Regions from separate parts of the Enterobacter sp. JBIWA008 genome, predicted to be linked through region 1. Evidence: predicted binding sites of a transcription regulator. Region 1 holds the regulator's gene; each other region holds the start of a gene.
What was found. The regulator PurR, encoded in region 1, represses purine synthesis genes. The targets are predictions, from matches to a motif close to CANGCAAACGTTTGCNTG.

Region 2: a site for PurR is predicted at 1,598-1,615, ahead of pyrD (quinone-dependent dihydroorotate dehydrogenase). Genes of this name have one in related genera too.
Region 3: a site for PurR is predicted at 3,504-3,521, ahead of galS (HTH-type transcriptional regulator GalS). Genes of this name have one in related genera too.
Region 4: a site for PurR is predicted at 2,747-2,764, ahead of KGP24_RS05200 (nucleoside-specific channel-forming protein Tsx). Genes of this name have one in related genera too.

Annotation. Positions count from the first base shown of each region.
Region 1 covers NZ_CP074149.1:2,148,692-2,156,064, reverse strand. The annotation lists gene KGP24_RS10535 (C40 family peptidase) at 1-685, shown strand, start outside; gene sodB (superoxide dismutase [Fe]) at 807-1,388, shown strand; gene KGP24_RS10525 (MFS transporter) at 1,427-2,593, opposite strand; gene KGP24_RS10520 (YnhF family membrane protein) at 2,757-2,846, opposite strand; gene purR (HTH-type transcriptional repressor PurR) at 3,144-4,169, shown strand; gene punR (DNA-binding transcriptional activator PunR) at 4,187-5,098, opposite strand; gene punC (purine nucleoside transporter PunC) at 5,213-6,412, shown strand; gene cfa (cyclopropane fatty acyl phospholipid synthase) at 6,711-7,373, shown strand, end outside.
Region 2 covers NZ_CP074149.1:1,659,092-1,666,464, reverse strand. The annotation lists gene zapC (cell division protein ZapC) at 1-327, opposite strand, end outside; gene pyrD (quinone-dependent dihydroorotate dehydrogenase) at 493-1,503, opposite strand; gene ssuE (NADPH-dependent FMN reductase) at 1,752-2,327, shown strand; gene KGP24_RS07985 (sulfonate ABC transporter substrate-binding protein) at 2,320-3,282, shown strand; gene ssuD (FMNH2-dependent alkanesulfonate monooxygenase) at 3,279-4,424, shown strand; gene ssuC (aliphatic sulfonate ABC transporter permease SsuC) at 4,434-5,225, shown strand; gene ssuB (aliphatic sulfonates ABC transporter ATP-binding protein) at 5,222-5,992, shown strand; gene pepN (aminopeptidase N) at 6,042-7,373, opposite strand, start outside.
Region 3 covers NZ_CP074149.1:3,227,947-3,235,319, reverse strand. The annotation lists gene fghA (S-formylglutathione hydrolase) at 1-239, opposite strand, end outside; gene KGP24_RS15540 (YbfB/YjiJ family MFS transporter) at 378-1,526, shown strand; gene folE (GTP cyclohydrolase I FolE) at 1,629-2,297, shown strand; gene yeiB (DUF418 domain-containing protein YeiB) at 2,317-3,474, shown strand; gene galS (HTH-type transcriptional regulator GalS) at 3,630-4,652, shown strand; gene mglB (galactose/glucose ABC transporter substrate-binding protein MglB) at 4,947-5,945, shown strand; gene mglA (galactose/methyl galactoside ABC transporter ATP-binding protein MglA) at 6,025-7,373, shown strand, end outside.
Region 4 covers NZ_CP074149.1:1,066,975-1,074,347, reverse strand. The annotation lists gene ribE (6,7-dimethyl-8-ribityllumazine synthase) at 1-295, opposite strand, end outside; gene ribD (bifunctional diaminohydroxyphosphoribosylaminopyrimidine deaminase/5-amino-6-(5-phosphoribosylamino)uracil reductase RibD) at 383-1,486, opposite strand; gene nrdR (transcriptional regulator NrdR) at 1,491-1,940, opposite strand; gene KGP24_RS05205 (DUF3251 domain-containing protein) at 2,093-2,632, shown strand; gene KGP24_RS05200 (nucleoside-specific channel-forming protein Tsx) at 2,903-3,781, shown strand; gene KGP24_RS05195 (YafY family protein) at 3,900-4,580, opposite strand; gene KGP24_RS05190 (VOC family protein) at 4,595-4,960, opposite strand; gene secF (protein translocase subunit SecF) at 5,103-6,074, opposite strand; gene secD (protein translocase subunit SecD) at 6,085-7,373, opposite strand, start outside.

The sequences.
Region 1 (7,373 bases):
GGCGCGGCATTCTGCTGTACAAAAAAACCATCTGGTGAAAGCCACAGAACGTAAGAAAAAAACCACCGCTAAGAACGACAAGAAAAAAACACCGGCTCAGACGAAACAGACCGCTTCCAGCAAGACGAAAACAAAACCTTCCCGCACTGCCCACTCCGCTAAAAGTAAAGCTTCGCAAACCGCCGCTAACCTCGTTACCGAAAAATGCATCACGCGTAAAGGCCACAAGGCGAAATGCACGAAGGTCACGAAAATAGCGGAAGTGCATAAAGTGCGCGTACAGAAAGCGCAAAAGACCGCGATGAACAAACTGATGGGGCAGATTGGCAAACCTTATCACTGGGGTGGCAGCTCGCCGCGTACCGGGTTTGACTGCAGCGGCCTCGTCTATTACGCCTATAAAGATCTGGTCAAATTCCGCATTCCTCGTACCGCCAATGAGATGTACCACCTGCGGGATGCTTCACCGGTTGACCGCGGTGAACTGGAAAACGGCGATCTGGTATTCTTCCGCACTCAGGGTCGCGGCACGGCTGACCACGTCGGCGTCTATATAGGCAACGGCAAATTCATCCAGTCTCCACGTAGCGGCCAGGATATTCAGATCACCTCTCTCAGTGAAGACTACTGGGTACGCCACTACGTCGGCGCGCGCCGCGTGATGACGCCGAAAACCATTCGCTAACCTTACCCTGCCACATCCGTGGCGGGGTAAGTTCCTCTTTTGCATACTCTTTCAATTTGCTATTCTGTCCATGTTGTCTGTGTGGTTATTGACAACGCAAAATACAATAAGGAGAGAAGCAATGTCGTTCGAATTACCTGCACTACCGTATGCAAAAGACGCCCTGGCACCGCACATTTCTGCGGAAACCCTGGAATATCATTACGGCAAGCATCACCAGACGTACGTCACCAACCTGAACAATCTGATCAAAGGCACCGATTTTGAAGGCAAAACGCTGGAAGAGATCGTCCGCAGCTCAGAGGGTGGTGTCTTTAACAACGCGGCTCAGGTGTGGAACCACACCTTCTACTGGCACTGCCTGGCGCCGAATGCCGGCGGTGAACCTACCGGTGAACTGGCTACCGCTATTAATGCCGCATTTGGCAGCTTCGCGGATTTCAAAGCGAAATTTACCGATGCAGCCATCAAAAACTTCGGTTCTGGCTGGACGTGGCTGGTTAAAGAGGCGGATGGCAAACTGGCTATCGTGTCCACCTCAAACGCGGGCACCCCGCTGACCACCAGCGCTAAGCCGCTGATGACCGTGGACGTATGGGAACACGCTTACTACATTGATTACCGCAACGCGCGTCCGAACTACCTGGAACACTTCTGGGCACTGGTTAACTGGGACTTTATCGCGAAGAACTTCGCCGCGTAAAAGTCACGCAGAAGGGTTCGCCCTTCTGCGTTTTTGGTTTATTCCGCAGCGCAGGCTGCTTCAGGCTGTTTACGACCCGACATCATCACCAGCAGCAGGCCGAGCGCGGCAATAATCGCCCCCATCACCGGCACAAAGCTGTATCCCAGTCCCCCCGAAATCACGGCCCCACCGGCCGCCGCGCCCAGCGCATTGCCCAGGTTAAACGCACCGATATTCACGGAAGATGAAAGTCCCGGCGCTTCATGCGCGACGCGCATTACGCGCATCTGTAGCGGCGGCACCACGGCAAAGGTGGCGGCTCCCCAGACGACCATCGCAATCGCGGCCCCGAACTCATTACGCGCCAGCCACGGAATTGCAACCATGATGACAATCAGCAGGGTTAAGAAGCCCTTCAGCGTCCCGCTCACGGAACGGTCGGCAAATTTCCCGCCGAGATAGTTGCCGATCGAGAAGCCCACGCCAATCAGCACCAGCATCGCGGTAACGAAGAGAGGCGTTGCGTGGGTGATATCGTGCAGCACCGGTGAAATATAGGTGTAGAGGGTAAACATCGCCCCTGCCCCCAGCACGGTCGTGAGCAGCGCAGAGAGCACCTGCGGGCGCATCAGCACCGCCAGCTCTTTACGCACTTCCGGACGTTCTCCGGAGCTGCCTTTCGGCAGGGAGAAGAACAGCGCCACCATTGCAATCACGCCCAGCCCGGCAGTCGCCAGGAAAGACATACGCCATCCGATCGATTCTCCCAGCCAGGTTGCCGCAGGCACCCCGCCGATATTAGCAATCGTCAGCCCCATGAACATGGTTGCCACGGCGCTCGCCTGCTTATGTTTTGGCACCACGCTTGCAGCAACAACCGACCCCAGCCCAAAGAACGCGCCGTGGTTAAGGCTGGTCAGAACGCGCGACAGCATTAATGTGGTGTAGTCCGGCGAAATGGCCGAAAGCACGTTGCCCAGGGTGAAAATCGCCATCAGGAAAATCAGCGCATTGCGGCGCGCGCGGTGCGAAAGCAGAAGGGTCATCAGCGGTGCCCCGATCATCACGCCGATGGCGTAGGCGCTGATTAACATCCCTGCCGCAGGGATCGAGACATCTACGCCCCGGGCAATAACGGGCAGTAACCCCATCGGGGAGAATTCAGTGGTGCCAATCCCAAAAGCGCCAATCGCCAGGGCCAGCAGGGGAAAATTGATTTTCATGCGTCAACTCCGGATGCCGTGTCATGTGGTGACACAGAACAAAGAAGCGGAAAGCATGACATCAATCACAAAAAATGAGAAGTTAACAAAATGGCAAAAGATTTTTGCCAGAGAAGTAACAATCCGGGGAGTCGGGAGGGAGAAGGCTCTCCCTCCGCGTAAATCAATGCAGCGCAGCCGTCAGACCGGCCGCGACAATCAGAGCCAGCACAACAACGGTGGTGAACAGCGAAAACTTAAGATCGGAACTCATCAATTTTTCTCCTTTTAATCCCCCCACGAAAAGTGAGCTTGCTCATTTTTGCACAGATTACGTCAAAAATCTTCCTGGATTTATACTGATAACCACTTTACCTCTTCCCCTTTTCATCAAGATAGGACAAAATTCCACGCTAAATTTATTAGCGTACCGGCCATTGACCCCCTCCTGACGTCCCGTGTCGTTTTCCCGGCGTGCCGCAATTCAACATTGCGAGATAAGGGTGAGAGAAGGCAAACGTTTACCTTCAAGTTTTTCAGGAGTTTAGGATATGGTCTGGAGTGACATTTAATGGCAACAATTAAAGACGTAGCAAAACGCGCAAACGTTTCCACTACAACCGTATCACATGTAATTAACAAAACCCGCTTTGTGGCGGAAGAGACGCGCAACGCCGTCTGGGCAGCGATTAAAGAGCTGCACTATTCGCCAAGTGCGGTTGCACGTAGCCTCAAGGTTAATCACACCAAGTCCATTGGATTGCTGGCAACCAGCAGTGAAGCGGCCTATTTTGCCGAGATTATTGAAGCAGTTGAAAAAAACTGCTTCCAGAAAGGCTATACCCTGATTCTGGGCAACGCGTGGAACAGCATTGAAAAACAGCGTGCCTACCTGTCGATGATGGCGCAAAAGCGCGTTGATGGCCTGCTGGTGATGTGTTCCGAGTACCCGGAATCCGTGCTGTCGATGCTTGAAGAGTATCGCCATATTCCGATGGTGGTGATGGACTGGGGCGAAGCGCGCGCAGACTTCACCGATTCCGTTATCGATAACGCCTTTGAAGGCGGCTATATGGCCGGACGTTATCTGATCGAACGCGGTCACCGCGAGATTGGCGTGATCCCCGGTCCGCTGGAGCGCAACACCGGCGCGGGCCGTCTGGCCGGTTTTATGAAAGCGATGGAAGAAGCGCTGATCAACGTGCCGGAAAACTGGATTGTGCAGGGCGACTTTGAGCCGGAGTCGGGCTACCGCGCGATGCAGCAGATCGTCTCCCAGCCACACCGTCCGACCGCCGTGTTCTGCGGAGGCGACATCATGGCCATGGGCGCGCTCTGCGCCGCCGACGAGCTGGGCCTGCGCGTACCGCAGGATATTTCCGTGATCGGGTATGACAACGTGCGTAACGCGCGTTTCTTCACGCCAGCGTTGACGACCATTCACCAGCCGAAAGATTCGCTGGGGGAAACGGCCTTCAATATGCTGTTGGACAGAATCGTCAACAAACGCGAAGAGTCGCAGTCCATTGAAGTTCACCCGCGCCTGATTGAACGCCGTTCCGTTGCGGATGGTCCGTTCCGCGACTACCGTCGTTAATCCCTTTACGGGGCCAGCTATGCTGGCTCCCGTAACCATTCCCGGTTCAGCGTTTCGCTGTCCCCCAGATAATCAAGCAGCCAGGCCATCGCGGGCGAGACATCATTTTGTTGCCAGGTCAGGCAGCAGGCCGCGTCCGGGAACGGATTCTCCAGCGTCAGCTCAACCCACTCTCCGGTATCGATGCGCGGACGCGCGAAATGAACGGGCACCATCGCGACGCAAAGTCCGGCGCTGAGGCACGTCGCCGACGATTCCCAGTCAGGGGCAACCACCCTCCGCTGGTTGTCCAGAAGCCAGGTGATACGCTTGGGCAATGAACGAGACGTATCCTCCAGCACCAGCGACGGCCAGTTGCGCAGCGTATCATCGCTCAGCGGCCCTTCCATCGCCGCCAGCGGATGATCGCTTGCCACCACGCATTTCCAGCTCAGCATCCCCATATCACGAAAGGCGTAACGTCCCCCGACCGGGATCGCCTGCGTAGCCCCAATCGCCATCTCTGCCCTGCCGTCCGCCAGCGCATCCCAGACGCCGTTAAACACCTCCTGCGAGACCCGCAGCTCGACGTCAGAGAAATGACGGTAGAAATCGACGATCATCTGCCGGGTGCGTTCCGGCTTAACGATATTATCCACCGCGATGGAAAGATGTCCCCGCCAGCCGTTAGCGATCTGCTGACACTGTTCGCGGGTGATCTGCATTTTTTTGATAACAGAACGCCCTTCCTTTAAAAACCACGCGCCTGCGGGCGTTAATTCCACATCACGATGCCGTCGTTCAAACAGCGGAACCGCCAGCCACTCCTCCAGCTGGCGCACCGTGTAGCTGATTGCCGAAGGGACGCGGTGCAGCTCCTGCGCCGCACCGCTGAAGCTGCCGTTACGCGCAACAGCATCGACCACTTCAAGAGAATAATCTGACCACATTTTCTGCCTGCAAAATTTTTGAATGCACCAGCCAAATATTAGCGTTTCACAAGCGGCTTTGCACTCCCTACACTCAGCGCCAATGTATACCTGCCTCCTCAGGAGAATAAAATAATGCAACCCAGGATCGGTTTTTTAGTCTGGCTCGGCGGCTTAAGCGTGCTGGGCTTTTTGGCCACCGATATGTACCTGCCGGCGTTTGCCGCCATGCAGGAAGATTTACAAACGCCTGCTGCCGCCATCAGCGCCAGCCTGAGTTTGTTCCTCGCCGGTTTTGCTTTCGCACAGCTGCTCTGGGGACCGCTCTCGGATCGCTTTGGTCGTAAACCGGTACTGTTGCTGGGTCTGGCCATTTTTGCCGTGGGCTGCCTGGGGATGCTATGGGTACGCGATGCCACCTGGCTGCTGGTGCTGCGGTTTATTCAGGCCGTGGGCGTCTGTGCCGCGGCCGTGACCTGGCAGGCGCTGGTCACCGACTATTACCCGGCTAACCGCACAAACCGTATTTTCGCCACCATTATGCCGCTGGTGGGTCTTTCACCTGCCCTTGCCCCACTGCTGGGCAGCTGGATCCTCGCGCATTTCGACTGGCAGGCCATCTTCGCCACGCTGTTTGCCATTACCCTGGTACTGATGCTGCCGGCGTTCGCCCTCAGGCCCGCGCATAAAAAAGAAGCGCACGCTGACGCGACGCCGATTACCTTCACTTCCCTGCTCAGCACCAAAGCGTATCGCGGTAATGTCCTGATCTATGCCGCCTGCTCGGCAAGCTTCTTCGCGTGGCTCACCGGTTCGCCGTTCATTCTGCACGATATGGGCTACAGCCCTGCAGCCATCGGCCTGAGCTATGTTCCGCAGACTATCGCGTTTCTGGTGGGCGGGTACGGCTGTCGCGCGGCGCTGCAAAAATGGGAAGGTCAGCAGATGCTGCCGTGGCTGCTGGTGCTGTATGCGCTGAGCGTCATCGGGACCTGGGCCGTTGGCTTTATTCCGGGTGCCGGTCTGGCTGAAATTTTGATCCCATTCTGCGTGATGGCCGTCGCGAACGGGGCGATTTACCCGATTGTCGTAGCCCAGGCGCTGCGTCCGTTCCCGCAGGCGACAGGCCGCGCCGCCGCGCTGCAGAACACCCTGCAGCTGGGGCTGTGTTTCCTGGCAAGTCTGGTGGTCTCCGCGCTCATTGCCACGCCGCTCCTGACCACCACCAGCGTGATGCTGGTAACCGTTGCGCTGGCGGTGATGGGCTATCGCATGCAGGCAGCCGCGCAGCGTGAGCAGGACAACCGCACTCAGGTTGAAACATCACATGCCTGATCGCGCCGGAAATCATGTTAATTTTCAGTGATTAGGTTGCTAAGAATTTTCTATTGAATCACCAAATTTTGAGGCCTATACTAAATTTGGTTCGATTAAATACGATAAATATTAAGTGTTAACGGGAGCCGGAGCGCTCCCGTTTTACCATGGAAGGCATTTCGGCAAGGGTTATCTCCCTTCCTCTGTTCTACGTCGGATACTAGCCTCGCGGTATTTACCGTGAGATTTCTCACAAACCAAAAAAAGCGTCTACGCTGTTTTAAGGTTCTGATCACAGTAGGGTGATGGAGAAGCTATGAGTTCATCGTGTATAGAAGAAGTCAGCGTTCCGGACGACAACTGGTCCCGGATCGTCAGTGAACTGTTAGGTCGAGCAGGCATCACTATTAATGGATCATCGCCATCCGATCCTCAGGTTAAACATCCCGACTTTTTTAAACGCGTGTTGCGGGAGGGTTCGTTAGGCCTGGGAGAAAGTTATATGGACGGCTGGTGGGAGTGTGAACGTCTGGATACCTTTTTCGCCAGCGTGCTGCGTGCCGGTCTTGAAAATCAACTCCCTCGCAATCTGAAAGACACCCTGCGCGTCGCCTCTGCCCGACTGTTCAATCTGCAAAGTAAAAAACGCGCGTGGATTGTTGGCAAAGAACACTACGATCTTGGCAATGACCTGTTCAGCCGTATGCTGGACCCTTTCATGCAGTACTCCTGCGCCTACTGGAAAGAGGCGTCGACCCTTGAAGATGCCCAGCAGGCCAAGCTGCGTCTGATTAGCGAGAAGCTGCAGCTGCAGCCCGGTATGCGCGTGCTGGATATTGGCTGCGGCTGGGGTGGGCTGGCGTATTTTATGGCGAAGCACTATGGCGTCAGCGTTGTCGGCGTGACGATTTCAGCGGAACAGCAAAAAATGGCGCGAGAGCGCTGCCAGGGTCTCGATGTGGATATCCGGCTGCAGGAT
Region 2 (7,373 bases), 490 kb from region 1:
CGTTGCCGGGGTCCAGTTCATGCCGTGCGGCAGGAAATGCCAGCTCTTTGGCATTTGCGGTTTCAGGAAACGGATAGCCACCAGCGCATTTAATACCAGCTCGGCACGCTGCTCTTTCGAGAGCACCAGATCGCGACATTTTTCTTCAAAGGAGAAATAAAGCGCAGCGTCATCAACGCAAAAGCCTGACGGGGAAAACGCATCCGGGGTTAACATTCGGCGGGCAAAACGAGAACGAAACAACATGCCATTGGCTAAATCGAGCATCATGCGGTCATGCTCGTCGCAAAAATACCAGCGCCAGTTATCGTCAGGTTTAATTCGCATGTGTCTCTCCCGTCCCCAAACGTCCTGTACTAAAAATGTCCTGTTTGCCGCCTCGTTTATAACACCATTAATAAAAGACTATAATGACTAAATAAGCAACAGTGACGGAATATAAAACAACCAGGGCTGGAAATAAAGCCCTGGTTGTCTGATTAAGAGAAAAGATTAGATATGAGTAACGATTTCTTTAATCAGCGGTGGTCCTTTAAAAATAAAGCCGGAATAAATCTGCACCAGTGACGCACCCTCTGCCATTTTCTCACGCGCAGCAATCACCGAGTCAATGCCGCCGACGCCAATAATCGGAAGACGTCCTTTTAATTCAGCAGACAGGGCGCGAATAATTTCAGTGCTTTTTAATTGTACCGGACGTCCACTTAACCCACCCGCTTCGTCACAGTTTTTCATTCCCTGCACGAGGGAACGATCGAGGGTGGTATTGGTTGCAATCACACCATCAATATTATGGCGAACCAAACTGTCGGCAACCTGGATCAATTCTTCGGGAGAAAGATCCGGGGCGATCTTAACCGCGACCGGAACATATTTATGGTGGATCGTCTGAAGTTCATTTTGTTTATTTTTAATGGCACTCAGAAGATCGTCCAGCGCTTCGCCATATTGTAAAGAGCGCAGCCCCGGGGTATTGGGTGATGAAATATTCACCGCAATATAACCGGCATAGGCGTAGACTTTTTCCATACAAATCAGATAGTCATCTTTACCCTGTTCGACTGGCGTGTCTTTATTTTTGCCGATATTGATGCCTAATATCCCGTCAAAATGAGCTTTTTTTACGTTCTCAACAAGGTGATCAACACCTAGATTATTAAAGCCCATGCGGTTGATCAGCCCTTCGGCTTCAACCAGGCGAAACAGGCGCGGCTTGTCATTCCCCGGCTGCGGGCGTGGCGTGACGGTACCGATTTCAATAGAGCCAAAGCCCATCGCGCCCAGGGCATCAATGCACTCGCCATTTTTGTCCAGACCAGCCGCCAGACCCAGCGGATTTTTAAAGGTCAGACCCATGCACTGCACGGGTTTTTCCGGCACATTCTGACGCACCAGAGCGGCCAGAGGCGTTCCGGTAATACGACGCAATTGCTGGAATGTAAATTCATGAGCGCGCTCAGGGTCGAGCTGGAAAAGGGCTTTACGAACGAAGGGGTAGTACATGAACTCTCCTGGATTCCCGGTGTGCAAACCGGGAGGGGATTATGGGCGATCCACGCGCGAAAGGGAATTGACCTGCGGCAAAAAATCAGCGTAAAACGCAATCGTTTACCTCCCTGTCTATTTGTTATGCACTTTTTCGCATTTTAATTGCAGATAAATCATTTAGCGGAATAACCGCGCGGTGTCACACTCCTGAAAATTGTTATGAATGTTAGATAAAAGCAAACAATTGGTTATAAGGAGGAAGTATGCGCGTCATTACCCTGGCCGGAAGTCCACGATTCCCTTCGCGCTCCAGCGCCCTGCTGGAATATGCCCGCGAAAAACTCAATGCCCTGGATGTGGAAGTGTGCCACTGGAACCTGCATAACTTCGAACCTGAAGATCTGCTCTATGCCCGTTTCGACAGCCCTGCGCTTAAAACGCTCATCGAGCAGCTTAACGGCGCTGACGGCTTAATTGTGGCAACGCCCATTTATAAAGCCTCTTTTTCCGGGGCGCTGAAAACCCTGCTCGATCTGCTCCCGGAACGCGCCCTGGACGGCAAAGTCGTGCTGCCGCTGGCTACGGGCGGTACCGTGGCCCATTTACTGGCCGTGGATTACGCCCTGAAGCCGGTGCTGAACGCGTTGAAAGCGCAGGAGATCCTCCACGGCGTTTTCGCCGATGACTCCCAGGTTATCGACTATCAACATAAACCTCATTTTACGCCGAACCTGCAAACCCGCCTCGATACTGCCCTGGAAACCTTCTGGCACGCTCTGCACCGCAGGGATATCCAGGCCCCGGCGTTTGCTCAGCTTCAAGGAGTCGCACATGTTTAAAACCTTAACCCGTATCGGACTGGCAGGTTTGATGGCGCTTACCTCGCTGGCACATGCCGCAGAAACGGCTCCGGAGAGTTTGCGCATTGGCTATCAGAAAGGCAGCGTCAGCATGGTGCTGGCGAAAAGCCACCAGCTTCTGGAGAAACGCTTCCCGGATACCAAATTCTCCTGGGTGGAGTTCCCGGCTGGCCCGCAGATGCTGGAGGCCCTGAACGTCGGCAGTATCGATATTGGCAGCACGGGGGATATTCCGCCGATATTCGCCCAGGCGGCGGGAGCGGACCTTGTCTATGTTGGCGTTGAGCCGCCCAAACCGAAAGCCGAAGTGATTCTGGTGCCTGAAAACAGCGACATTAAAAGCGTCGCCGACCTCAAAGGGCATAAAGTGGCTTTTCAGAAAGGTTCCAGCTCACACAACCTGCTGCTGCGCGCCCTGCAAGAAGCCGGGCTCAAGTTCACCGACATTCAGCCCGTTTATCTGACGCCTGCCGACGCGCGCGCCGCGTTCCAGCAGAAGAACGTTGATGCCTGGGCCATCTGGGATCCGTACTACTCAGCCGCATTACTGCAGGGCGGTGTTCGCGTATTGAAAGACGGCACCACGCTGAAACAGACCGGCTCGTTCTATCTGGCCGCGCGTCCTTATGCGGAAAAGAACGGCGCATTTATCCAGGGCGTACTGGATACCTTTACCCAGGCCGATGCGCTGACCCAGAGCCAGCGTCAGGAGAGCATTGCCCTGCTGGCGAAAACCATGGGCTTACCTGAGCCGGTGATCGCGAGCTATCTCAACCACCGTCCGCCGACCACCATTACGCCCGTAGACGCCCACGTCGCCGCGCTTCAGCAACAAACCGCTGACCTCTTCTATCAAAATCACCTGGTTCCTAAGCAGGTGGATATTCGTGAACGTATCTGGCAGCCCGCAGGCAAAGAAGGAGCTAAATCATGAGTCTGAATCTTTTCTGGTTTTTACCCACCCACGGTGATGGACACTATCTTGGTACAGAAGAGGGCTCGCGCCCGGTTGACCACGGCTACCTGCAGCAGATTGCGCAGGCGGCGGACCGAATCGGTTTCACCGGTGTGCTGATCCCGACCGGACGCTCATGTGAAGATGCCTGGCTGGTCGCCGCGTCGATGATTCCGGTCACCCAGCGTCTGAAGTTCCTGGTTGCGTTACGCCCGAGCGTGGTCTCGCCTACCGTGGCGGCGCGTCAGGCGGCAACGCTGGACAGACTGTCCAACGGCCGTGCCCTGTTTAACCTGGTAACGGGCAGCGATCCGCAGGAGCTGGCGGGCGACGGCGTGTTCCTCGACCATACCGAACGCTACGAAGCCTCCGCCGAGTTCACCCACGTCTGGCGACGTCTGCTGGAAGGGGAAACCGTCACCTTTGAAGGCAAGCATATTCACGTTCGCGACGCGAAGCTCTACTTCCCCCCGGTGCAGCAGCCGCGTCCTCCTCTTTACTTTGGCGGGTCGTCGGATGTGGCCCAGGATCTGGCGGCAGAGCAGGTCGATCTCTATCTGACCTGGGGCGAACCGCCTGAGCTGGTGAAAGAAAAAATTGCCCAGGTACGCGCTAAGGCGGCCGCCCATGGCCGCAAGGTGCGCTTCGGTATTCGCCTGCACGTGATTGTGCGTGAAACCAATGATGAGGCCTGGCAGGCCGCCGACCGCCTGATCTCGCACCTGGACGATGAGACCATCGCCAAAGCACAGGCCGCGTTTGCCAAAACCGACTCCGTCGGGCAGCACCGGATGGCGTCCCTGCACAACGGCAAGCGCGAGAACCTGGAGATCAGCCCAAACCTGTGGGCGGGCGTCGGCCTGGTGCGCGGCGGTGCGGGTACGGCGCTGGTCGGCGACGGACCGACCGTAGCTGCACGTATCAACGAATACGCTGAGCTGGGCATCGACAGCTTTATTCTCTCCGGTTATCCGCATCTCGAAGAGGCGTACAAGGTGGGCGAGCTGTTGTTCCCGCATCTGGATGTTGCCATTCCGGAAATTCCGCAGCCGCAGCGGCTTCAGCTGCAGGGCGAAGCCGTGGCGAACGAGTTTATTCCACGCAAAGCCGCACAGAGCTAAGGAGTGACCATGTCTGCCACCTCACAAAAATGGCTGCTGCGCGCCGCGCCGTGGTTTTTACCCGTCGGCATTGTGGCTCTCTGGCAGCTCGCGTCGTCCACCGGCTGGCTGTCGAGCCGCATTCTGCCCTCTCCGGAGGGCGTCGTAGAAGCGTTCTGGTCGCTGAGCGTGAGCGGCGAGCTGTGGCAGCATCTGGCGATCAGCTCCTGGCGCGCCGTGATTGGGTTTTCCATCGGCGGCAGCATCGGTCTGGTTCTGGGCCTGATCAGCGGCCTTTCCCGCTGGGGCGAGCGGCTGCTGGATACCTCCATTCAGATGCTGCGCAACGTGCCGCATCTGGCGCTGATCCCGCTGGTTATCCTGTGGTTTGGAATTGATGAGAGCGCCAAGATCTTCCTCGTGGCGCTGGGCACATTGTTTCCGATTTACATCAATACCTGGCACGGCATCCGCAACATCGATCACGGTCTGGTGGAGATGGCGCGCAGCTACGGCTTATCGGGTTTTTCCCTCTTTATTCACGTGATTCTGCCTGGCGCCCTGCCCTCCATTATGGTCGGGGTGCGTTTTGCGCTCGGCCTGATGTGGCTGACGCTGATTGTGGCGGAGACCATCTCGGCCAACTCAGGCATAGGCTACCTGGCGATGAACGCCCGCGAGTTCCTGCAAACGGACGTGGTGGTGGTTGCCATCATTCTGTATGCCCTGCTCGGCAAACTCGCCGACGTTAGCGCCCAGTGGCTGGAGCGCAGCTGGCTGCGCTGGAACCCGGCCTACACCCTTCAGGAGGCGAAAGCATGAATACTGCACGACTGAACCAGGGAACGCCGTTACTGCTGAACGGCGTGACCAAACGCTACGGCGAAAACACCATTCTTAACGGGCTGGATCTGCACATTCCCGCTGGACAATTTGTGGCCGTCGTCGGGCGCAGCGGCGGCGGCAAGAGTACGCTGCTACGGCTTCTGGCCGGACTGGAAGCCCCCAACAGCGGCGACATTCTGGCAGGAACAACGCCGCTTTCGAATATTCAGGACGATACCCGCATGATGTTTCAGGATGCGCGTCTGCTGCCGTGGAAATCGGTTATCGACAATGTCGGGCTCGGTCTTAAGGGCAGCTGGCGGGATGAAGCCCGCCAGGCGCTGGCCGCCGTTGGGCTGGAAAATCGTGCGGGTGAATGGCCTGCTGCCCTCTCTGGTGGGCAGAAGCAGCGCGTGGCGCTTGCACGAGCGTTGATTCACCGTCCTGGCCTGCTGTTGCTTGATGAACCGCTCGGCGCGCTCGACGCTCTGACGCGGATCGAAATGCAGGATTTGATTGGCTCCCTGTGGCAGGCGCACGGCTTTACGGTACTGCTGGTGACGCATGACGTGAGCGAGGCCGTCGCGATGGCTGACCGGGTGCTGTTAATAGAGGACGGGAAAATAGGTCTGGATCTGACGGTGGATCTTCCGCGGCCTCGTCGCGTGGGCTCGGCAAGACTGGCGGAGCTGGAAGCTGAAGTGTTGGATCGGGTGATGAAGCGAGGGGGGACGGAGTTAGAACGAGCTAAGGCTAATGCCTGATGCCCTCACCCCGGCCCTCTCCCACAGGGAGAGGGTGGGTTAATTTTTATTACGCTAACGCTTTAGCAATCTTCTCGTACAGATCGCCAGACAGGTTTTCCAGCCCTTTCAGCTGCTCAAGCGCGGCACGCATCTTCGCCTGACGCTTCTCATCGTAGCGTTTCAGACGGATCAGCGGCTCTATCAGACGCGACGCCACCTGCGGATTACGGCTGTTCAGCTCGGTCAGCATTTCCACCATGAACTGATAACCGCTGCCGTCTTCGGCATGGAATGCGGCCGGGTTGCTGCTGGCAAACGCGCCAATCAGCGAGCGCACGCGGTTTGGGTTGCTCAGGGTAAAGGAACGATGCTTCAGCAGGCTGCGCACGTTGCTGAGCGCATCGGCCGCCGGGCTGGTCGCCTGCAGGATGAACCACTTGTCCATCACCAGGCCATCCTGATGCCACTTGTCGTCGTACTCCTGCATCAGCGCATCGCGGCACGGCAGTTCGGCGGCAACGCTTGCGCCCAGTGCGGCCAGCGCGTCGGTCATGTTATCCGCTTCGTGATACTGCTTGCTCACCAGGGTGTTCGCCAGTTCAGTTTCACCAAACGCCAGATAGCGCAGGCAGGTATTACGCAGAGAACGTTTACCAATGTCCGCGTGCTCAACGCGATAAGCGTCAAGCTTGTTGGCGTTATAAATGGCGAGGAACTCGTCCGCCAGTTCAGCAGCCAGCGTACGGGTCAGCGCTTCACGCACCGCCACGATCGCGATCGGATCGATAATCTCGAACAACTCCGCAATTTCAGTTGCAGATGGCAGAGTCAGAATTTCAGCGGCCAGCGCCGGGTCAATCTTCTCATCCAGCAGGATCGCGCGGAACGCGTCAGCCACATGGACAGGCAGCGACAGCGGCTGACCCTGCTGATGACGGTTTACGTTGATCTTAATGTAGGTTGCCAGCAGGCTTTGCGCCGCGTCCCAGCGGGAGAAATCGTTACGCGCGTGACGCATCAGGAACGTCAGCTGCTGATCGCTCCACTTGTATTCCAGCTTCACCGGCGCGGAAAATTCACACAGCAGCGCAGGCACCGGCTGGAAGTAGACGTTATCGAAGATAAAGGTCTGCTCGGCCTGGGTCACGTTCAGCACGTGGTGTACCGGGTGGCCGCCCTTCTGGAGCGGGATGACTTTGCCTTCGTTATCGTACAGCTCAATGCTGAACGGAATATGCAGCGGATATTTCTCTTCCTGCTCTGCCGTCGGCGGCGTGCGCTGGCTGATGGTCAGGGTGTACTGCTCGGTTTCCGGATTGTAATCGTCTTTGACGGTGACAACTGGCGTCCCGGCCTGGCTGTACCAGCGGCGGAAGTGAGAGAGATCGACATTAGAGGC
Region 3 (7,373 bases), 1.1 Mb from region 1:
GGGCTGGTGTCAGGCATCACCAGCGCAATCCCCAGCTCGGCGGCAATACGCTGAGCGCCTGCTTTGGTGGTGAAGTTTTCGTCGCTGCAGGTCAGGCCTGAAAGCCAGAACAGAACCGGTGGATTTTCCGTCGGCGGCAGGAAAATGCTGAACGTCATCGCACAGTTCAGGACGGTGGAGTCGTGCCGCCAGCGCTGCTGTCGACCTTCAAAACAACGGTGCTCTTCGAGCAGTTCCATGCAGTGCTCCTTAATGAGAATGCGTATTCATAAAAACCATAATACAGCCTTTTCATTGACCTGTGAGTAACTTTCACTTTCGCAAGACGTCGAGATGCTGCATCATAAATTTACTTTTTTTTAACAATTGGAGCGGTCATGGCGCTGCGTATTGCGCTCAGTGGGTTTGTCGTTCTGGTGGTGGCGATGGGGATAGGACGCTTTGCCTTTACGCCCCAGGTGCCGCTCATGATTGCTGCCGGACAGCTTACGCTGACCAGCGCGGGTCTGGTGGCGGCGATGAATTATCTGGGTTATCTGGTGGGCGCGTGGGATGCGATGCGTGCGCACCGCTTTGTGGAAACGCGCCTCTGGCTTGGCATCACCGGTGCGGTTGCGCTGACGCTGCTCTCCGCGGCGGCGGATAATGCCGTCTTGCACGGCCTGCTGCGCTTTGCGATCGGCTGCATGAGCGGCTGGTCGATGGTACTCATTGCCGCCTGGACTAACGAACGGCTGGGACAATTGGGTAAACCGGGCCTGAGCGCTGCCGTATTTGCCGGACCGGGGGCGGGCATTGCCCTGAGCGGGCTGCTCGCCGTCTATATTCAGGCGAAGTCCCTTTCGGCCGGGGCGGCATGGCAAATCTACGGCGTGCTGGCGCTGGTGCTGATTGCCCTGGTGGCGCGCTACCTGCCGCGATCCGGGCAGCTCCATCGACCCGGTTCCGCGCCGGAGCCGCTGGTGCTGACGGCGGATTTAACGCGTCTGGTCTGGAGCTACAGCCTGGCCGGGTTTGGCTATATCCTCCCGGCGACCTTCCTGTCGCAAATGGCGGCCGTACGTTTTCCCGGCAGCCTGTTTGCCCAGTTTGTCTGGCCGATTTTTGGTCTCGCCGCCGTGCTGGGGATTGCGCTCAGTATTCTTTTACGCCATATCTCAACGGCTAACCGCAGGCTGGCTATCGTACTGTGGTTACAGGGGGCGGGCGTGCTGGCGGCCTGGCTGCTGTCGGGGATTGGCGGGTTGCTGACGGGCGGGCTGCTGGTGGGCGGCGGCTTTTTGTGTGCCGTGCAGCTCTCTCTTTTATACGGGCGCGAGCTGGCGCCAAACCACACGCGCTATATGGCGGGCCTGCTCACCACCGGGTATGCGATTGGGCAGTTGATTGGTCCGGTCACCTCGGCGTTATCAACCTGGCTTACCCACCGGCTGGAGCCCGCGCTGGGGCTGGCGGGCGTTGCGCTGTTCGTCGGAGGAGCCCTGGTCTGGAATCGTCATGCTGAAAGGCAACAGCAATTGCAATAATTATCGTCGTGAATACTGGATTATGTGCGCCGCCTCACGCACAATGAACGCATACTTTTGCCACAACGAGGGCAAAAGACGCCACACCTGCAGGAGAACAAAATGTCATCACTCAGTAAAGAAGCTGCCCTGGTCCACGAAGCCCTGGTTGCGCGCGGTCTTGAAACGCCACTGCGTCCGCCCGTACAGGATTTGGACAATGAAACCCGCAAGCGTCTGATTGCCGGTCATATGACCGATATCATGGAGCTGCTGAATCTCGATCTGAGTGACGACAGTCTGATGGAGACGCCGCACCGCATCGCGAAAATGTACGTCGACGAAATTTTCTCCGGGCTGGATTACGCCAACTTCCCGAAAATCACCGTCATTGAAAACAAGATGAAAGTGGACGAGATGGTGACGGTACGCGATATCACGCTGACCAGCACCTGCGAACACCATTTCGTGACCATCGACGGTAAAGCGACCGTGGCGTATATCCCTAAAGATACGGTGATTGGCCTGTCGAAGATCAACCGCATCGTGCAGTTCTTTGCTCAGCGTCCGCAGGTGCAGGAGCGCCTGACCCAGCAGATCCTTACCGCGCTGCAAACGCTGCTGGGCACCAATAACGTGGCCGTTTCTATCGACGCGGTTCACTACTGCGTGAAAGCGCGCGGCGTGCGCGATGCCACCAGTGCGACCACCACAACCTCGCTGGGCGGTCTGTTTAAATCGAGCCAGAATACCCGCCAGGAGTTCCTGCGCGCCGTACGTCACCACAACTAAGTCTTACAGGGCAGGGACCATGGAGCGAAACGTCACGCTCGATTTTGTTCGCGGCGTCGCCATTCTCGGTATCCTGCTGCTTAATATCACCGCCTTCGGTTTGCCGAAGGCGGCTTATCTCAATCCCGCGTGGTATGGCGACATCACCCGCAGTGATGCCTGGACCTGGGCAATCCTCGATCTCTTCGCGCAGGTTAAATTCCTCACGCTGTTTGCCCTGCTGTTTGGCGCTGGTCTGCAACTGCTCCTTAAACGCGGTACGCGCTGGATCCAGTCGCGCCTGACGCTGCTGGTTCTCCTCGGCTTTATCCACGGCCTGTTCTTCTGGGATGGCGATATTCTTCTCGCGTATGGGTTAGTCGGGCTCATCTGCTGGCGTTTGATTCGCGATGCGCACAGCGTAAAAAGCCTGTTTAACACCGGCGTGATGCTTTATGTCATGGGGCTTGCTGTATTGCTGCTGCTGGGGATGATCTCCGGAGAGGCGACAAACCGTTCCTGGATCCCGGATGCCGCTAACCTGCAGTACGAACAGTTCTGGAAGCTGAAGGGCGGTACGGAAGCGATAAGCAACCGTGCGGACATGCTGGGGGATAACCTCCTTGCGCTGGGCGCGCAATACGGCTGGCAGCTGGCGGGCATGATGCTGATGGGCGCGTCACTGATGCGAACCGGCTGGCTGAAAGGCGAATTTAGCCTGCGTCACTATCGCCGAACGGGTGCCGGACTGGTGCTGCTCGGCGTGCTGATTAACCTCCCGGCGGTAATTATGCAGTGGCACATCCACTGGGATTACCGCTGGTGCGCATTCCTGCTCCAGGTGCCGCGCGAACTGAGCGCGCCGTTCCAGACCATCGGCTACGCGGCGCTGATCTATGGCTTCTGGCCCTCGCTTTCCCGCCTGTGGATCGTCAGCGCTATCGCCTGCGTGGGCCGCATGGCGTTGAGCAATTACCTCCTGCAAACGCTAATCTGCACCGCGCTTTTCTATCGCTTTGGCCTGTTTATGAAATTCGACCGCCTCACGCTGCTGGCGTTCGTTATCCCGGTCTGGGTAGTAAACCTGGCGTTTTCTGTTCTCTGGCTACGCTATTTCCGCCAGGGACCGCTGGAGTGGGTATGGCGTCAGTTAACCGCACATGCTTCAGGGGTATCATTGAAAAATACATCCAGATAACGATCTGGATCACAATCATTAACAAAACGGATGTAAGCGTTTTCATGAGTGTGAGCTTCTTCACGTAGTCCCCTTTCTCTCACTGCCAAAATAGCCACCTTGCTAAACACAGGGGGTGTCTGTGAGTTGCTGCAATCCTTTGAAGGATGGTGAATATGATCACCATTCGTGACGTCGCCCGCCTGGCGGGCGTTTCTGTGGCTACCGTCTCCCGCGTGCTCAACAACAGTGCGCTGGTCAGCCCTGAAACCCGTGAAACCGTAATGAAAGCCGTGACCCAGCTCGGGTACCGGCCAAATGCCAATGCGCAGGCGCTTGCGACGCAGGTCAGCGACACCATCGGCGTGGTGGTGATGGATGTCTCGGATGCCTTTTTCGGCGCGCTGGTGAAAGCGGTCGACGTGGTCGCCCAGCAGCATCAGAAATATGTCCTGATCGGCAATAGCTATCATGAGGCGGAAAAAGAGCGTCATGCCATTGAGGTGCTGATCCGCCAGCGCTGTAACGCCTTGATTGTCCACTCAAAAGCCTTGAGCGATGAAGAGCTAACCGGCTTTATGGATCAGATCCCTGGCATGGTGCTGATCAACCGCATCGTTCCCGGCTATGCCCATCGCTGCGTCGGGCTGGATAACGTCAGCGGCGCCATGATGGCCACGAAAATGCTCATCAACAACGGGCATCAGCGGATCGGTTATCTGGCCTCCAGCCATCAGATTGAAGATAACGACCTGCGGCGCGAGGGGTGGCAAAACGCTCTGAAAGAGCACGGCATTACGTCATCCGAAAGCTGGGTGGGAACCGGCACGCCGGACATGCAGGGCGGTGAGGCGGCAATGGTGGAGCTGCTGGGGCGCAACCTGCAGCTTACTGCGGTGTTTGCCTATAACGACAGCATGGCGGCAGGAGCCCTGACGGCACTGAAAGATAACGGCATTGCGGTGCCACAGCATTTATCACTCATTGGTTTTGATGATATTCCGATTGCCCGTTACACCGACCCGCAGCTGACAACGGTGCGCTACCCCATTGCCTCTATGGCGAAAATGGCGACTGAGCTGGCGTTACAGGGGGCGGCAGGGCTGCTGGATCCGGGGGCAACACACTGTTTCATGCCGACTTTAGTGCGTCGGCACTCTGTCGCGGCCCGGCAAATTGTGGTTCCGATCACTAACTGATTACTTGAGGTGATGTAACCGTTTTCAATCTGTGAGTAAATTCACAGTATCTTAACAAGGCGCTGACTATGATGTCAGCGTTTTAGGGGCTGAAACGCTATGTAACGGTGATTATTCACTTTCACTATAGCCAATGTGCCGCAAACAACGAATAAAACGCATTTCTGGAGCGTTACCGAACACGGAAGATAGAAATTTTATAAGTGAACTTCGGCTGTCAGTAACGTTTTATTAACACCTGCCCGCCGATCGTTATTCACAAGAACTACCCTGCATAAAAAAACCGGAGATACCATGAATAAGAAGGTGTTGACCCTGTCTGCTGTAATGGCAAGCATGCTTTTTGGTGCAGCAGCGCACGCTGCGGATACCCGTATTGGTGTGACCATCTATAAATACGACGACAACTTCATGTCTGTTGTGCGTAAAGCGATTGAGAAAGATGCGAAAGCAGCGCCAGACGTTCAGCTGCTGATGAACGACTCCCAGAACGACCAGTCCAAACAGAACGACCAGATCGACGTTCTGCTGGCGAAAGGCGTGAAAGCCCTGGCCATCAACCTGGTTGACCCGGCTGCAGCAGGCACGGTTATTGAAAAAGCGCGCGGCCAGAACGTGCCGATCGTCTTCTTCAACAAAGAACCTTCCCGTAAGGCGCTGGATAGCTACGACAAAGCGTATTACGTCGGTACCGACTCCAAAGAGTCCGGTATTATTCAGGGCGATCTGATCGCGAAACACTGGGCGGCGAACCCGAACTGGGACCTGAACAAAGACGGTCAGATTCAGTTCGTGCTGCTGAAAGGCGAACCAGGCCATCCGGATGCTGAAGCCCGCACCACTTACGTTATCAAAGAGCTGAACGACAAGGGTCTGAAAACCCAGCAGCTGGCCTTAGATACCGCGATGTGGGATACCGCTCAGGCGAAAGATAAGATGGACGCGTGGCTGTCCGGCCCTAACGCCAACAAAATCGAAGTGGTTATCGCCAACAACGATGCAATGGCAATGGGTGCGGTAGAAGCGCTGAAAGCACACAACAAATCCTCCATCCCGGTATTCGGCGTAGACGCACTGCCAGAAGCGCTGGCGCTGGTTAAATCCGGTGCGATGGCCGGTACCGTTCTGAACGATGCCAACAACCAGGCGAAAGCCACCTTCGATCTGGCGAAAAACCTGGCCGATGGCAAAGGCGCGGCAGATGGCACCAGCTGGAAAATTGAAAACAAAATCGTTCGCGTACCTTACGTGGGCGTAGACCAGTCCAACCTGGCTGAGTTTATCGGTAAATAAGTTAGCGGTACTGTCTCCACTGGGCGCAATTCGTTGCGCCCTTTTATAACGCGATATGCGAGGCCAACAAGGTATAATTATGGTCAGCACAACTACTCAGTCATCCGGTGAATACCTGTTGGAAATGAGCGGTATCAACAAGTCTTTTCCCGGCGTTAAGGCACTCGATAATGTTAATTTAAAAGTGCGTCCTCACTCTATTCATGCTTTGATGGGTGAGAACGGTGCGGGTAAATCAACATTATTAAAATGTCTTTTTGGGATCTATCAAAAAGATTCTGGCAGCATTCTTTTTCAGGGGAAAGAGATCGATTTCCATTCAGCCAAAGAAGCACTGGAAAACGGTATCTCGATGGTTCACCAGGAATTAAACCTGGTGCTGCAACGTTCGGTTATGGACAATATGTGGTTGGGGCGTTATCCAACCAAAGGTGTCTTTGTCGATCAGGACAAAATGTATCGCGACACCAAAGCGATTTTCGATGAGCTGGATATTGATATCGACCCTCGCGCCCGCGTGGGAACATTATCCGTCTCCCAGATGCAGATGATCGAAATCGCCAAAGCGTTCTCCTATGATGCGAAAATCGTCATTATGGACGAACCGACATCGTCATTAACGGAAAAAGAGGTTAATCACCTTTTTACCATTATTCGTAAGCTTAAAGATCGCGGCTGCGGCATTGTGTATATCTCCCACAAAATGGAAGAGATCTTCCAGCTGTGCGATGAGATCACCATCCTGCGCGACGGTCAGTGGATTGCCACGCAGCCGCTGGAAGGGCTGGACATGGACAAGATCATCGCCATGATGGTTGGACGTTCCCTGAACCAGCGCTTCCCGGACAAAGAAAACAAGCCGGGTGAAGTGATCCTGGAAGTGCGCAACCTGACCTCGTTACGCCAGCCGTCTATTCGCGATGTCTCCTTCGACCTGCACAAGGGTGAAATCCTGGGGATTGCCGGTCTGGTCGGGGCAAAGCGTACCGATATCGTGGAAACCCTGTTTGGCATCCGTGAGAAAGCTCAAGGCACGATTACGCTGCACGGTAAGAAAATTAACAACCACAACGCCAACGAAGCCATTAATAATGGTTTTGCGCTGGTGACGGAAGAGCGTCGTTCTACCGGTATTTATGCTTATCTGGATATTAACTTTAACTCGTTAATTTCTAATATTCGCAATTACAAAAACAAAGTCGGGCTGCTGGATAACTCCCGCATGAAGAGCGATACCCAATGGGTAATTGACTCCATGCGCGTTAAAACGCCGGGACACCGCACCCAAATTGGTTCGCTTTCCGGTGGTAACCAGCAGAAAGTCATTATCGGTCGTTGGTTATTAACCCAGCCAGAAATTCTGATGCTGGATGAACCGACCCGCGGTATTGACGTCGGCGCGAAGTTTGAAATTTATCAGCTGATTGC
Region 4 (7,373 bases), 1.1 Mb from region 1:
TGCTTGCACCGCCCGCAACGTATTCGAAGTGCGCAGTGCCGCCACGAATAACGGTACCCAGCGCAATCACCGCGTCGTATTTACCGGTTTTCGCCAGCGCGCCCGCCGCCAGTGGCAGTTCGTAAGCGCCTGGAACCCAAACAACGGTAATGTTGTCATCTTTAACCTGGCCGATGCGTTTCAGGGCGTCAATGGCACCTTCCAGCAGGCTGTCGTTGATAAAGTTGTTGAAACGCGCAATGGTGATGGCGACGCGAGCGTCCGGGGTAGCTACAGCAGCTTCAATAATGTTCATACTCTTCCTTTACGGGTTCATTTGGCCCCGCAGGGGGGCGGATTTTATCATAATACTTTGCACACTGCTTCCCTATTTCAGGAGCAATTACGCTGTCGTTAAGTGGAGGCAGACATCCGGACCTACCGGACGAATCTCGCTAAATTTGAGTTGCGGTGCGTCGGCCAGTTTTTCAAGGCCGGGCAGCACAAACAGGCCGCGCGCGTCGTGACCTAACAGTTTAGGCGCAACGTAAACAATCAGTTCATCCACCAGTCCGGCCTGTAAGAGCGCACCGGCGAGGGTTGGCCCCGCTTCTACCCAGATGCTGTTCACCTGCTGCTTGCCGAGCAGCAGCATCAGCACCACCAGATCCAGATGACCATTGTGCTCCGGCACCATAATGCTGCGTACGCCTTCCGGCCATTCGCGCGTATCGTCTTTGGTGCGGGCAATCAAGGTTTCCCCCGGCTGCTGAACGATGCGGTGCTTCGGCGTCACGCGGTTCTGGCTATCAATAATAATACGCAGCGGCTGACGCAGGTTCTCCTGCGGGTAAAGCGCCTGAGTATCAGCATTCAGTTCGTCCCAGCGCACGGTCATGGCCGGATCGTCAGCCAGAACGGTTTCACTGCTGGTGAGAATAGCATGGCTTTGCGCGCGCAGACGTTGCACATCGCGCCTTGCCTGTGGCGACGTGATCCACTGGCTTTCGCCGTTTGCCATCGCCGTACGACCGTCCAGCGAGGCGCCCAGCTTGAGCTGAATATACGGGAAGCCCGTGCGCATGCGCTTCAGAAAGCCTTTGTTGATCGCTTCAGCGTCCTGCATCATCAGCCCATGGCTGACGTCTATGCCTTCCTGCTGCAAACGATACAGCCCGCGTCCGGCAACCTGCGGATTCGGATCCTGCATCGAGGCGACCACGCGTGAAACACCTGCCGCGATCAGCGCTTCGCAGCACGGCGGCGTACGCCCGTGATGGCTGCAGGGCTCCAGCGTGACGTAGGCTGTGGCACCGCGCGCCTTCTCACCGGCCATGCGCAACGCATGAACCTCGGCATGCGGCTCGCCTGCACGATAGTGAAAGCCCTCCCCCACGATCTCGCCATCGTTAACGATAACGCACCCGACGTTCGGGTTGGGATGGGTAGTAAAACGACCGCGCTGCGCCAGCTTCATGGCTCGCGCCATGTAAATCTCATCCTGCATGAGCTTAATCCTGTAAGCGGGCGATCTCTTCGCCAAACTCTTTGATGTCTTCGAAGCTGCGGTAGACCGAGGCGAAGCGGATATAGGCAACCTTATCGAGCTTTTTCAGCTGCTCCATCACCAGGTTACCGATCATTTTGCTGGGCACCTCACGCTCGCCCAAACCACGAAGGTAAGATTTTATGTGGTTTAACGCCATCTCGACGTCATCCGCGCTGACGGGACGTTTTTCGAGGGCCTTCAGCATACCGCTGCGCAGTTTCTCTTCGTTAAACGGCTCGCGCACGTCGTTACTTTTCACCACGCGCGGCATTACCAGCTCTGCAACCTCAAAGGTGGTGAAACGCTCGTTGCACACCAGACACTGCCGACGACGGCGTACGGATGACCCCTCGCCTACAAGACGAGAGTCGATGACTTTGGTATCCACAGCGGAGCAGAATGGGCAATGCATACGGTATCCCTGTTATCCGGTTAACTGATTTTCATTTTACCCTGATCTGGCCTGACAACAAAGGAAGAGCTTTTTGAGATAAAGGATCTATGTCTGGCGGTGTGATGCTGGCTACCATTAGAGCGATCCGTTATTTCAAGGAAATAAACGCAATGACAAGACGTTACCTGAAAATTTTGCTGGTGGGGAGCCTCTTCACCCTTAGCGCCTGTGCACAGCAAACCGAAGTCCGTCAGATGAAACAGAGCGTGAATACGCTCAATACGGCGATGGACAAACTTAATAAAGAAACGGTGAAAATCACCCAGCAAAACGCGCTGAACGCCAAATCCAGCAGCGGGGTCTATCTGCTGCCGGGCGCGAACACGCCTGCGCGCCTGAACAGCCAGGTTGGCACGCTGAAAATGTCGCTCGTGAACGTGGCGGCGAATGCCGATGGTACGCGCGCAACATTACGCATCCAGGGTGAATCCAACGATCCGCTTCCAGCCTTCAGCGGTACCGTGGAGTGGGGACAGATCCAGGGCACCACGGAGAATTACCAGGAGGTGAATGTGAAGAATCAGCTGTTCACCGCCCCGGCCAGCGTTTTAGCACCCAGCGATGTGGAAATACCGCTTCAGTTAAGCGGTCTTACGCCGGAACAGTTAGGCTTTATCCGCATTCACGACATTCAACCCGCCGCGCAGTAATTCCATCCTCTTAAGCGGAGTGAAATGTCACTCCGCTTACATTTACATTTCGTATGGATTGGCAAGATAAATGATTGCCGCTACAATCCCGGCCGTTTAAAGTACGCAAACGTGAACGCAATCGATTACGCGTGTGAGAGATATGTGAAACAACACATATTTTTGTGAGCAGGGATTCCTATAATAGGCACCGCAGAAACACGAAATATTTAGAAACGCAATTCGCGCATTTTTCACTCCCGGAAGGGAATTTCAATCAGTGGCATGATTATGAAAAAAACATTACTCGCAGCTGGCGCCGTGCTGGCACTTTCTTCCTCTTTCACTGTTAACGCAGCGGAAAACGATAAACCACAATACCTCTCCGACTGGTGGCACCAGAGCGTTAACGTGGTCGGCAGCTACCACACGCGCTTCGGACCACAGATCCGCAACGATACCTACCTGGAATATGAAGCGTTCGCCAAGAAAGACTGGTTTGATTTCTACGGCTACATGGATGCACCGGTCTTCTTCGGTGGTAACTCTCAGGCAAAAGGGATCTGGAACCACGGTTCTCCGCTGTTCATGGAAATTGAACCACGCTTCTCTATCGACAAGCTGACCGGCACCGACCTGAGCTTCGGTCCGTTCAAAGAGTGGTACTTCGCGAACAACTACATTTACGACATGGGCCGCAACGCGTCCGGTCGTCAGAGCACCTGGTACATGGGTCTGGGTACCGACGTTGATACCGGACTGCCAATGAGCCTGTCCCTGAACGTGTATGCGAAATACCAGTGGCAGAACTATGGCGCAGAAAACCAGAACGAATGGGATGGCTACCGTTTCAAAGTGAAATACTTTGTGCCAATCACTCAGCTGTGGGGCGGTAACCTGAGCTATATCGGCTTTACCAACTTCGACTGGGGTTCAGATCTGGGCGATAAGAGCGGTTACGCAGAGAACGGTATTAAGCAGCGTACCAACGACTCCATCGCCTCCAGCCACATCCTGGCGCTGAACTACGATCACTGGCACTACTCTGTAGTAGCACGTTACTGGCACAACGGTGGTCAGTGGAACGACGACGCAGACCTGAACTGGATGAAAGAAAACGTCCGTTCTACAGGTTGGGGTGGCTACCTGGTCGTGGGTTACAACTTCTAATCAGCGCGGGACTGTGCGGGCTGATGCCCTCACCCCTTCCCTCTCCCACGGGAGAGGGTGCAAACACAAAAAACGGCAACATCGTTGCCGTTTTGCTTTTACCTCGCCACCCGGCTTTTTACTGCTTAACCTTTCGCAAAAAATCTGCCAGAGACCTGTCAGCACTCTCGCTAAACCGCCTCTCCGTCTGCACAATATTGAGACATCGATCGAGCCGGAAACAACGATAGTCATCGCGTCGTTCACACCACGCCGCCAGCAGCCAGCGCTCGCCCCAGAAGAAAAGCCCCAGCGGCTGAACCTCGCGCTTTGAGAGCTGCCCGGCTTCATCACGGTAATGCAGTGCCAGCACGCGCTGGGCGGAAATTGCCTGATGAATCATGTCAAAATCACTGCGGGAGTGGCTTTGCATGCAAAAATCCGGGGCATAGATGCGCGCCAGCTCCGCCTTGCGACGACTCTCCTCGGGCAGGATAGCCAGCACCTTCTCCTGGGCCGACTCCAGTTCGCGCGACAGCGACTCCCCTCCCCAGGTTTTGAGCAGGCGAATCGCGACGATCAGCGCCTCTGACTCTTTATTTGTCAGCATCAGCGGCGGCAGGTCAAAGCCCGACATCAGCCGATATCCGCTCCCCGCCTCACCTTCCACCGGCACGCCGGAAAGCGACAGGTCGCGGATATCGCGGTAGACCGTACGCTCGGACACGCCAAGCCGGTCCGCCAGATGCGCTGCCGTTGTCAGACGCCTGCCCCGCAGGATCTGCACAATCTGAAACAAACGGTCAGCGCGTCGGGTCATATCTTGTTCCGCTCTCAGGCAGGTTGATGGAGGCCGACGCGGTTGCCCTCGCTGTCGGTAAACAATGCGATAGTGCCAATGCCATGCGGCAGTTCCAGCGGGCCAAACACGCACTCGCCGCCCGCAGAGGCGATGCGATCGAGCGTGGCCGCCAGATTGTCAGTATGCAGGTAAATAATAGCGCCCTGCACAGACGGTGTAACACCGTCAAATTTTGCCAGCGCCCCGCCGATACCCGGATCCTCATGCGGGAAAACCGCCAGCTCCGAACAGTCCATTTTCTCGCGACGCAGCGCGAGCTGCATCACCGGCTCATAAAATTTGATGGCGCGATCCATATCCGAGACCGGAATTTCAAACCAGTTAATGACGCTTTTCATACATCCTCCTGCCTGTTGTTTGGGTTCAGAAGGAGTCTACGACAGGCCTCCTGACAGCATACTGTCAGGAGTGTTTGTCAGGATCAGATAAAAAAAATCCCGGTCAACAGACCGGGATTTCGATAACGCGCTAAACGTCGCCTTACGGCAGAATGGACGGCTGATCCGCCCCTTCTTTCTCAACTTTCTGCTGGAGCAGGTGTTCGCGCTTCATGCCGAGTTTCAGTGCCAGTGCGGACGCAACGTAGATAGACGATGCCGTACCGATGGTGACACCGATCAGCATGGTCAGCGAGAAGCCTTCCAGTACCGGACCACCGAAGAGGAACAGCATCAGGATCACCATCAAAGTGGTGCCGGATGTGATCAAGGTACGGTGCAGCGTCTGGGTCAACGACACGTTAAAGATTTCGTACGGCGTACCGCGACGGATCTTACGGAAGTTTTCACGGATACGGTCAGATACGACGATACTGTCGTTCAGCGAGTAACCGATAACGGACATCAGGGATGCCACAATCGTCAGGTCAATCTCAATGTGGAACAGCGACAGAATGCCCATGGTGATCACCACGTCGTGCGCCAGCGCGATAACCACACCGGCCGCCAGTCGCCACTCAAAGCGGAAACCGACGTACACCAGGATGGAGATCAGCGCCACCAGCAGCGCCATCGCGCCGGTCTGCGCCAGGTCAGCACCCACGCTTGGGCCAACGAACTCAATTCGCTTGACCGCGGCGTTCTGGCTGGTGGTCTCATTAATGACCTGTACGACCTTACTACCCAGCTCCTGGCTGCCGTTGGCATCGTGCACCGGCGGCATACGCACCATGATGTCGCGGCTGCTGCCGAAGTTCTGCAGCAGCGGCTCTTCAAAGCCCGCTTTCTGCAGGGACAGACGCATCTGGTCCATATCGACCGGTTTTTCCAGGGAGATCTCGATGACCGTACCCCCGGTGAAATCGAGACCCCAGTTAAAGCCTTTCACGCCCATAATGACGATGGACAGAATCAGCAGAAAACCTGAAATGCCGAAGGCCCAGTAGTCCCAGCGCATAAAGTCCCAGACTTTACGGCCGTGGTTCAATTGTTCAACAGTATATTCCTGTGCCACAACGCACTCCTCAGATAGACAGCTTTTTGACGCGCTTGCCGCCGTACAGCAGGTTCACGATGGCACGGGTGCCGACAATAGCGGTAAACATTGACGTTGCGACACCGATACCGGTTGTAATCGCAAAGCCTTTGATCGCGCCAGTACCCACTGCATACAGGATAAGAACCTTAATCAGTGTTGTTACGTTCGCATCGAAGATGGAGCTGAACGCGCCTTTATAGCCTTCGTCAATCGCCTGCTGAATAGAGCGACCGTTGCTCAACTCTTCTTTTATACGTTCGTTAATCAGTACGTTGGCGTCGACCGCCACCGCAAGGGTAAGAACGATACCCGCAATCCCCGGCATGGTCAGCGTCGCCCCCGGAAGCAGGGACATAATGCCGATGATAAGCACCAGGTTGGCGATCAGCGCGGAGGTCGCAATCAGACCAAACTTCTTATAGAAGAAGATCATAAAGAGGATAGAGACCACCAGACCAGCCAGACACGCTTCCAGGCCCTGCTGGATGTTTTGCATACCCAGAGTTGGACCAATGGTACGCTCTTCAACAATCTGAATTGGCGCAATCAGCGCACCGGCACGCAGCAGCAGGGAGAGCTGACGCGCTTCGTTCGGGTTGTTAATACCGGTAATACGGAAGCTGTTACCCAGACGAGACTGGATGTTGGCGATGTTAATCACCTCTTCCTCTTTCACCAGCACCGCACGACCGTTTGCATCTTTCTTACCGCTGTCTTTGTACTCCACGAACAGGGTCGCCATCGGTTTACCGATGTTGTCCTTGGTGAAGTTAGACATGATGTTACCACCCGCGCTATCCAGCGAGATGTTAACCTGCGGCTGGTTATATTCATCCTGGCTCGACGTGGAGTCAGTGATGTGGTCACCGGTCAGAATCACGCGTTTGTACAGCACAACTGGCTGACCTTCGCGGGTCTGTTTCACTTCGGAGTCACCCGGAATACGCCCTGCGGCAGCAGCGGACTGATCGACGTTAGAGTTCACCAGACGGAATTCCAGGGTTGCGGTCGCACCCAGAATCTCTTTCGCACGCGCAGTATCCTGGATACCCGGCAGTTCAACCACGATACGGTCAGCACCCTGACGCTGTACCAGCGGCTCAGCCACGCCCAGCTGGTTTACACGGTTACGCAGAATGTTGATGTTCTGCTGAACGGCATATTCACGCGCTTCTTTCAGACGTGCATCGGTCATCACCGCGCGCAGCTGGTTGCTGCCCTGAGAGGTGATCACCAGGTCACGGTGACGTTGAGTCAGGTAATCTACAGCCTGAT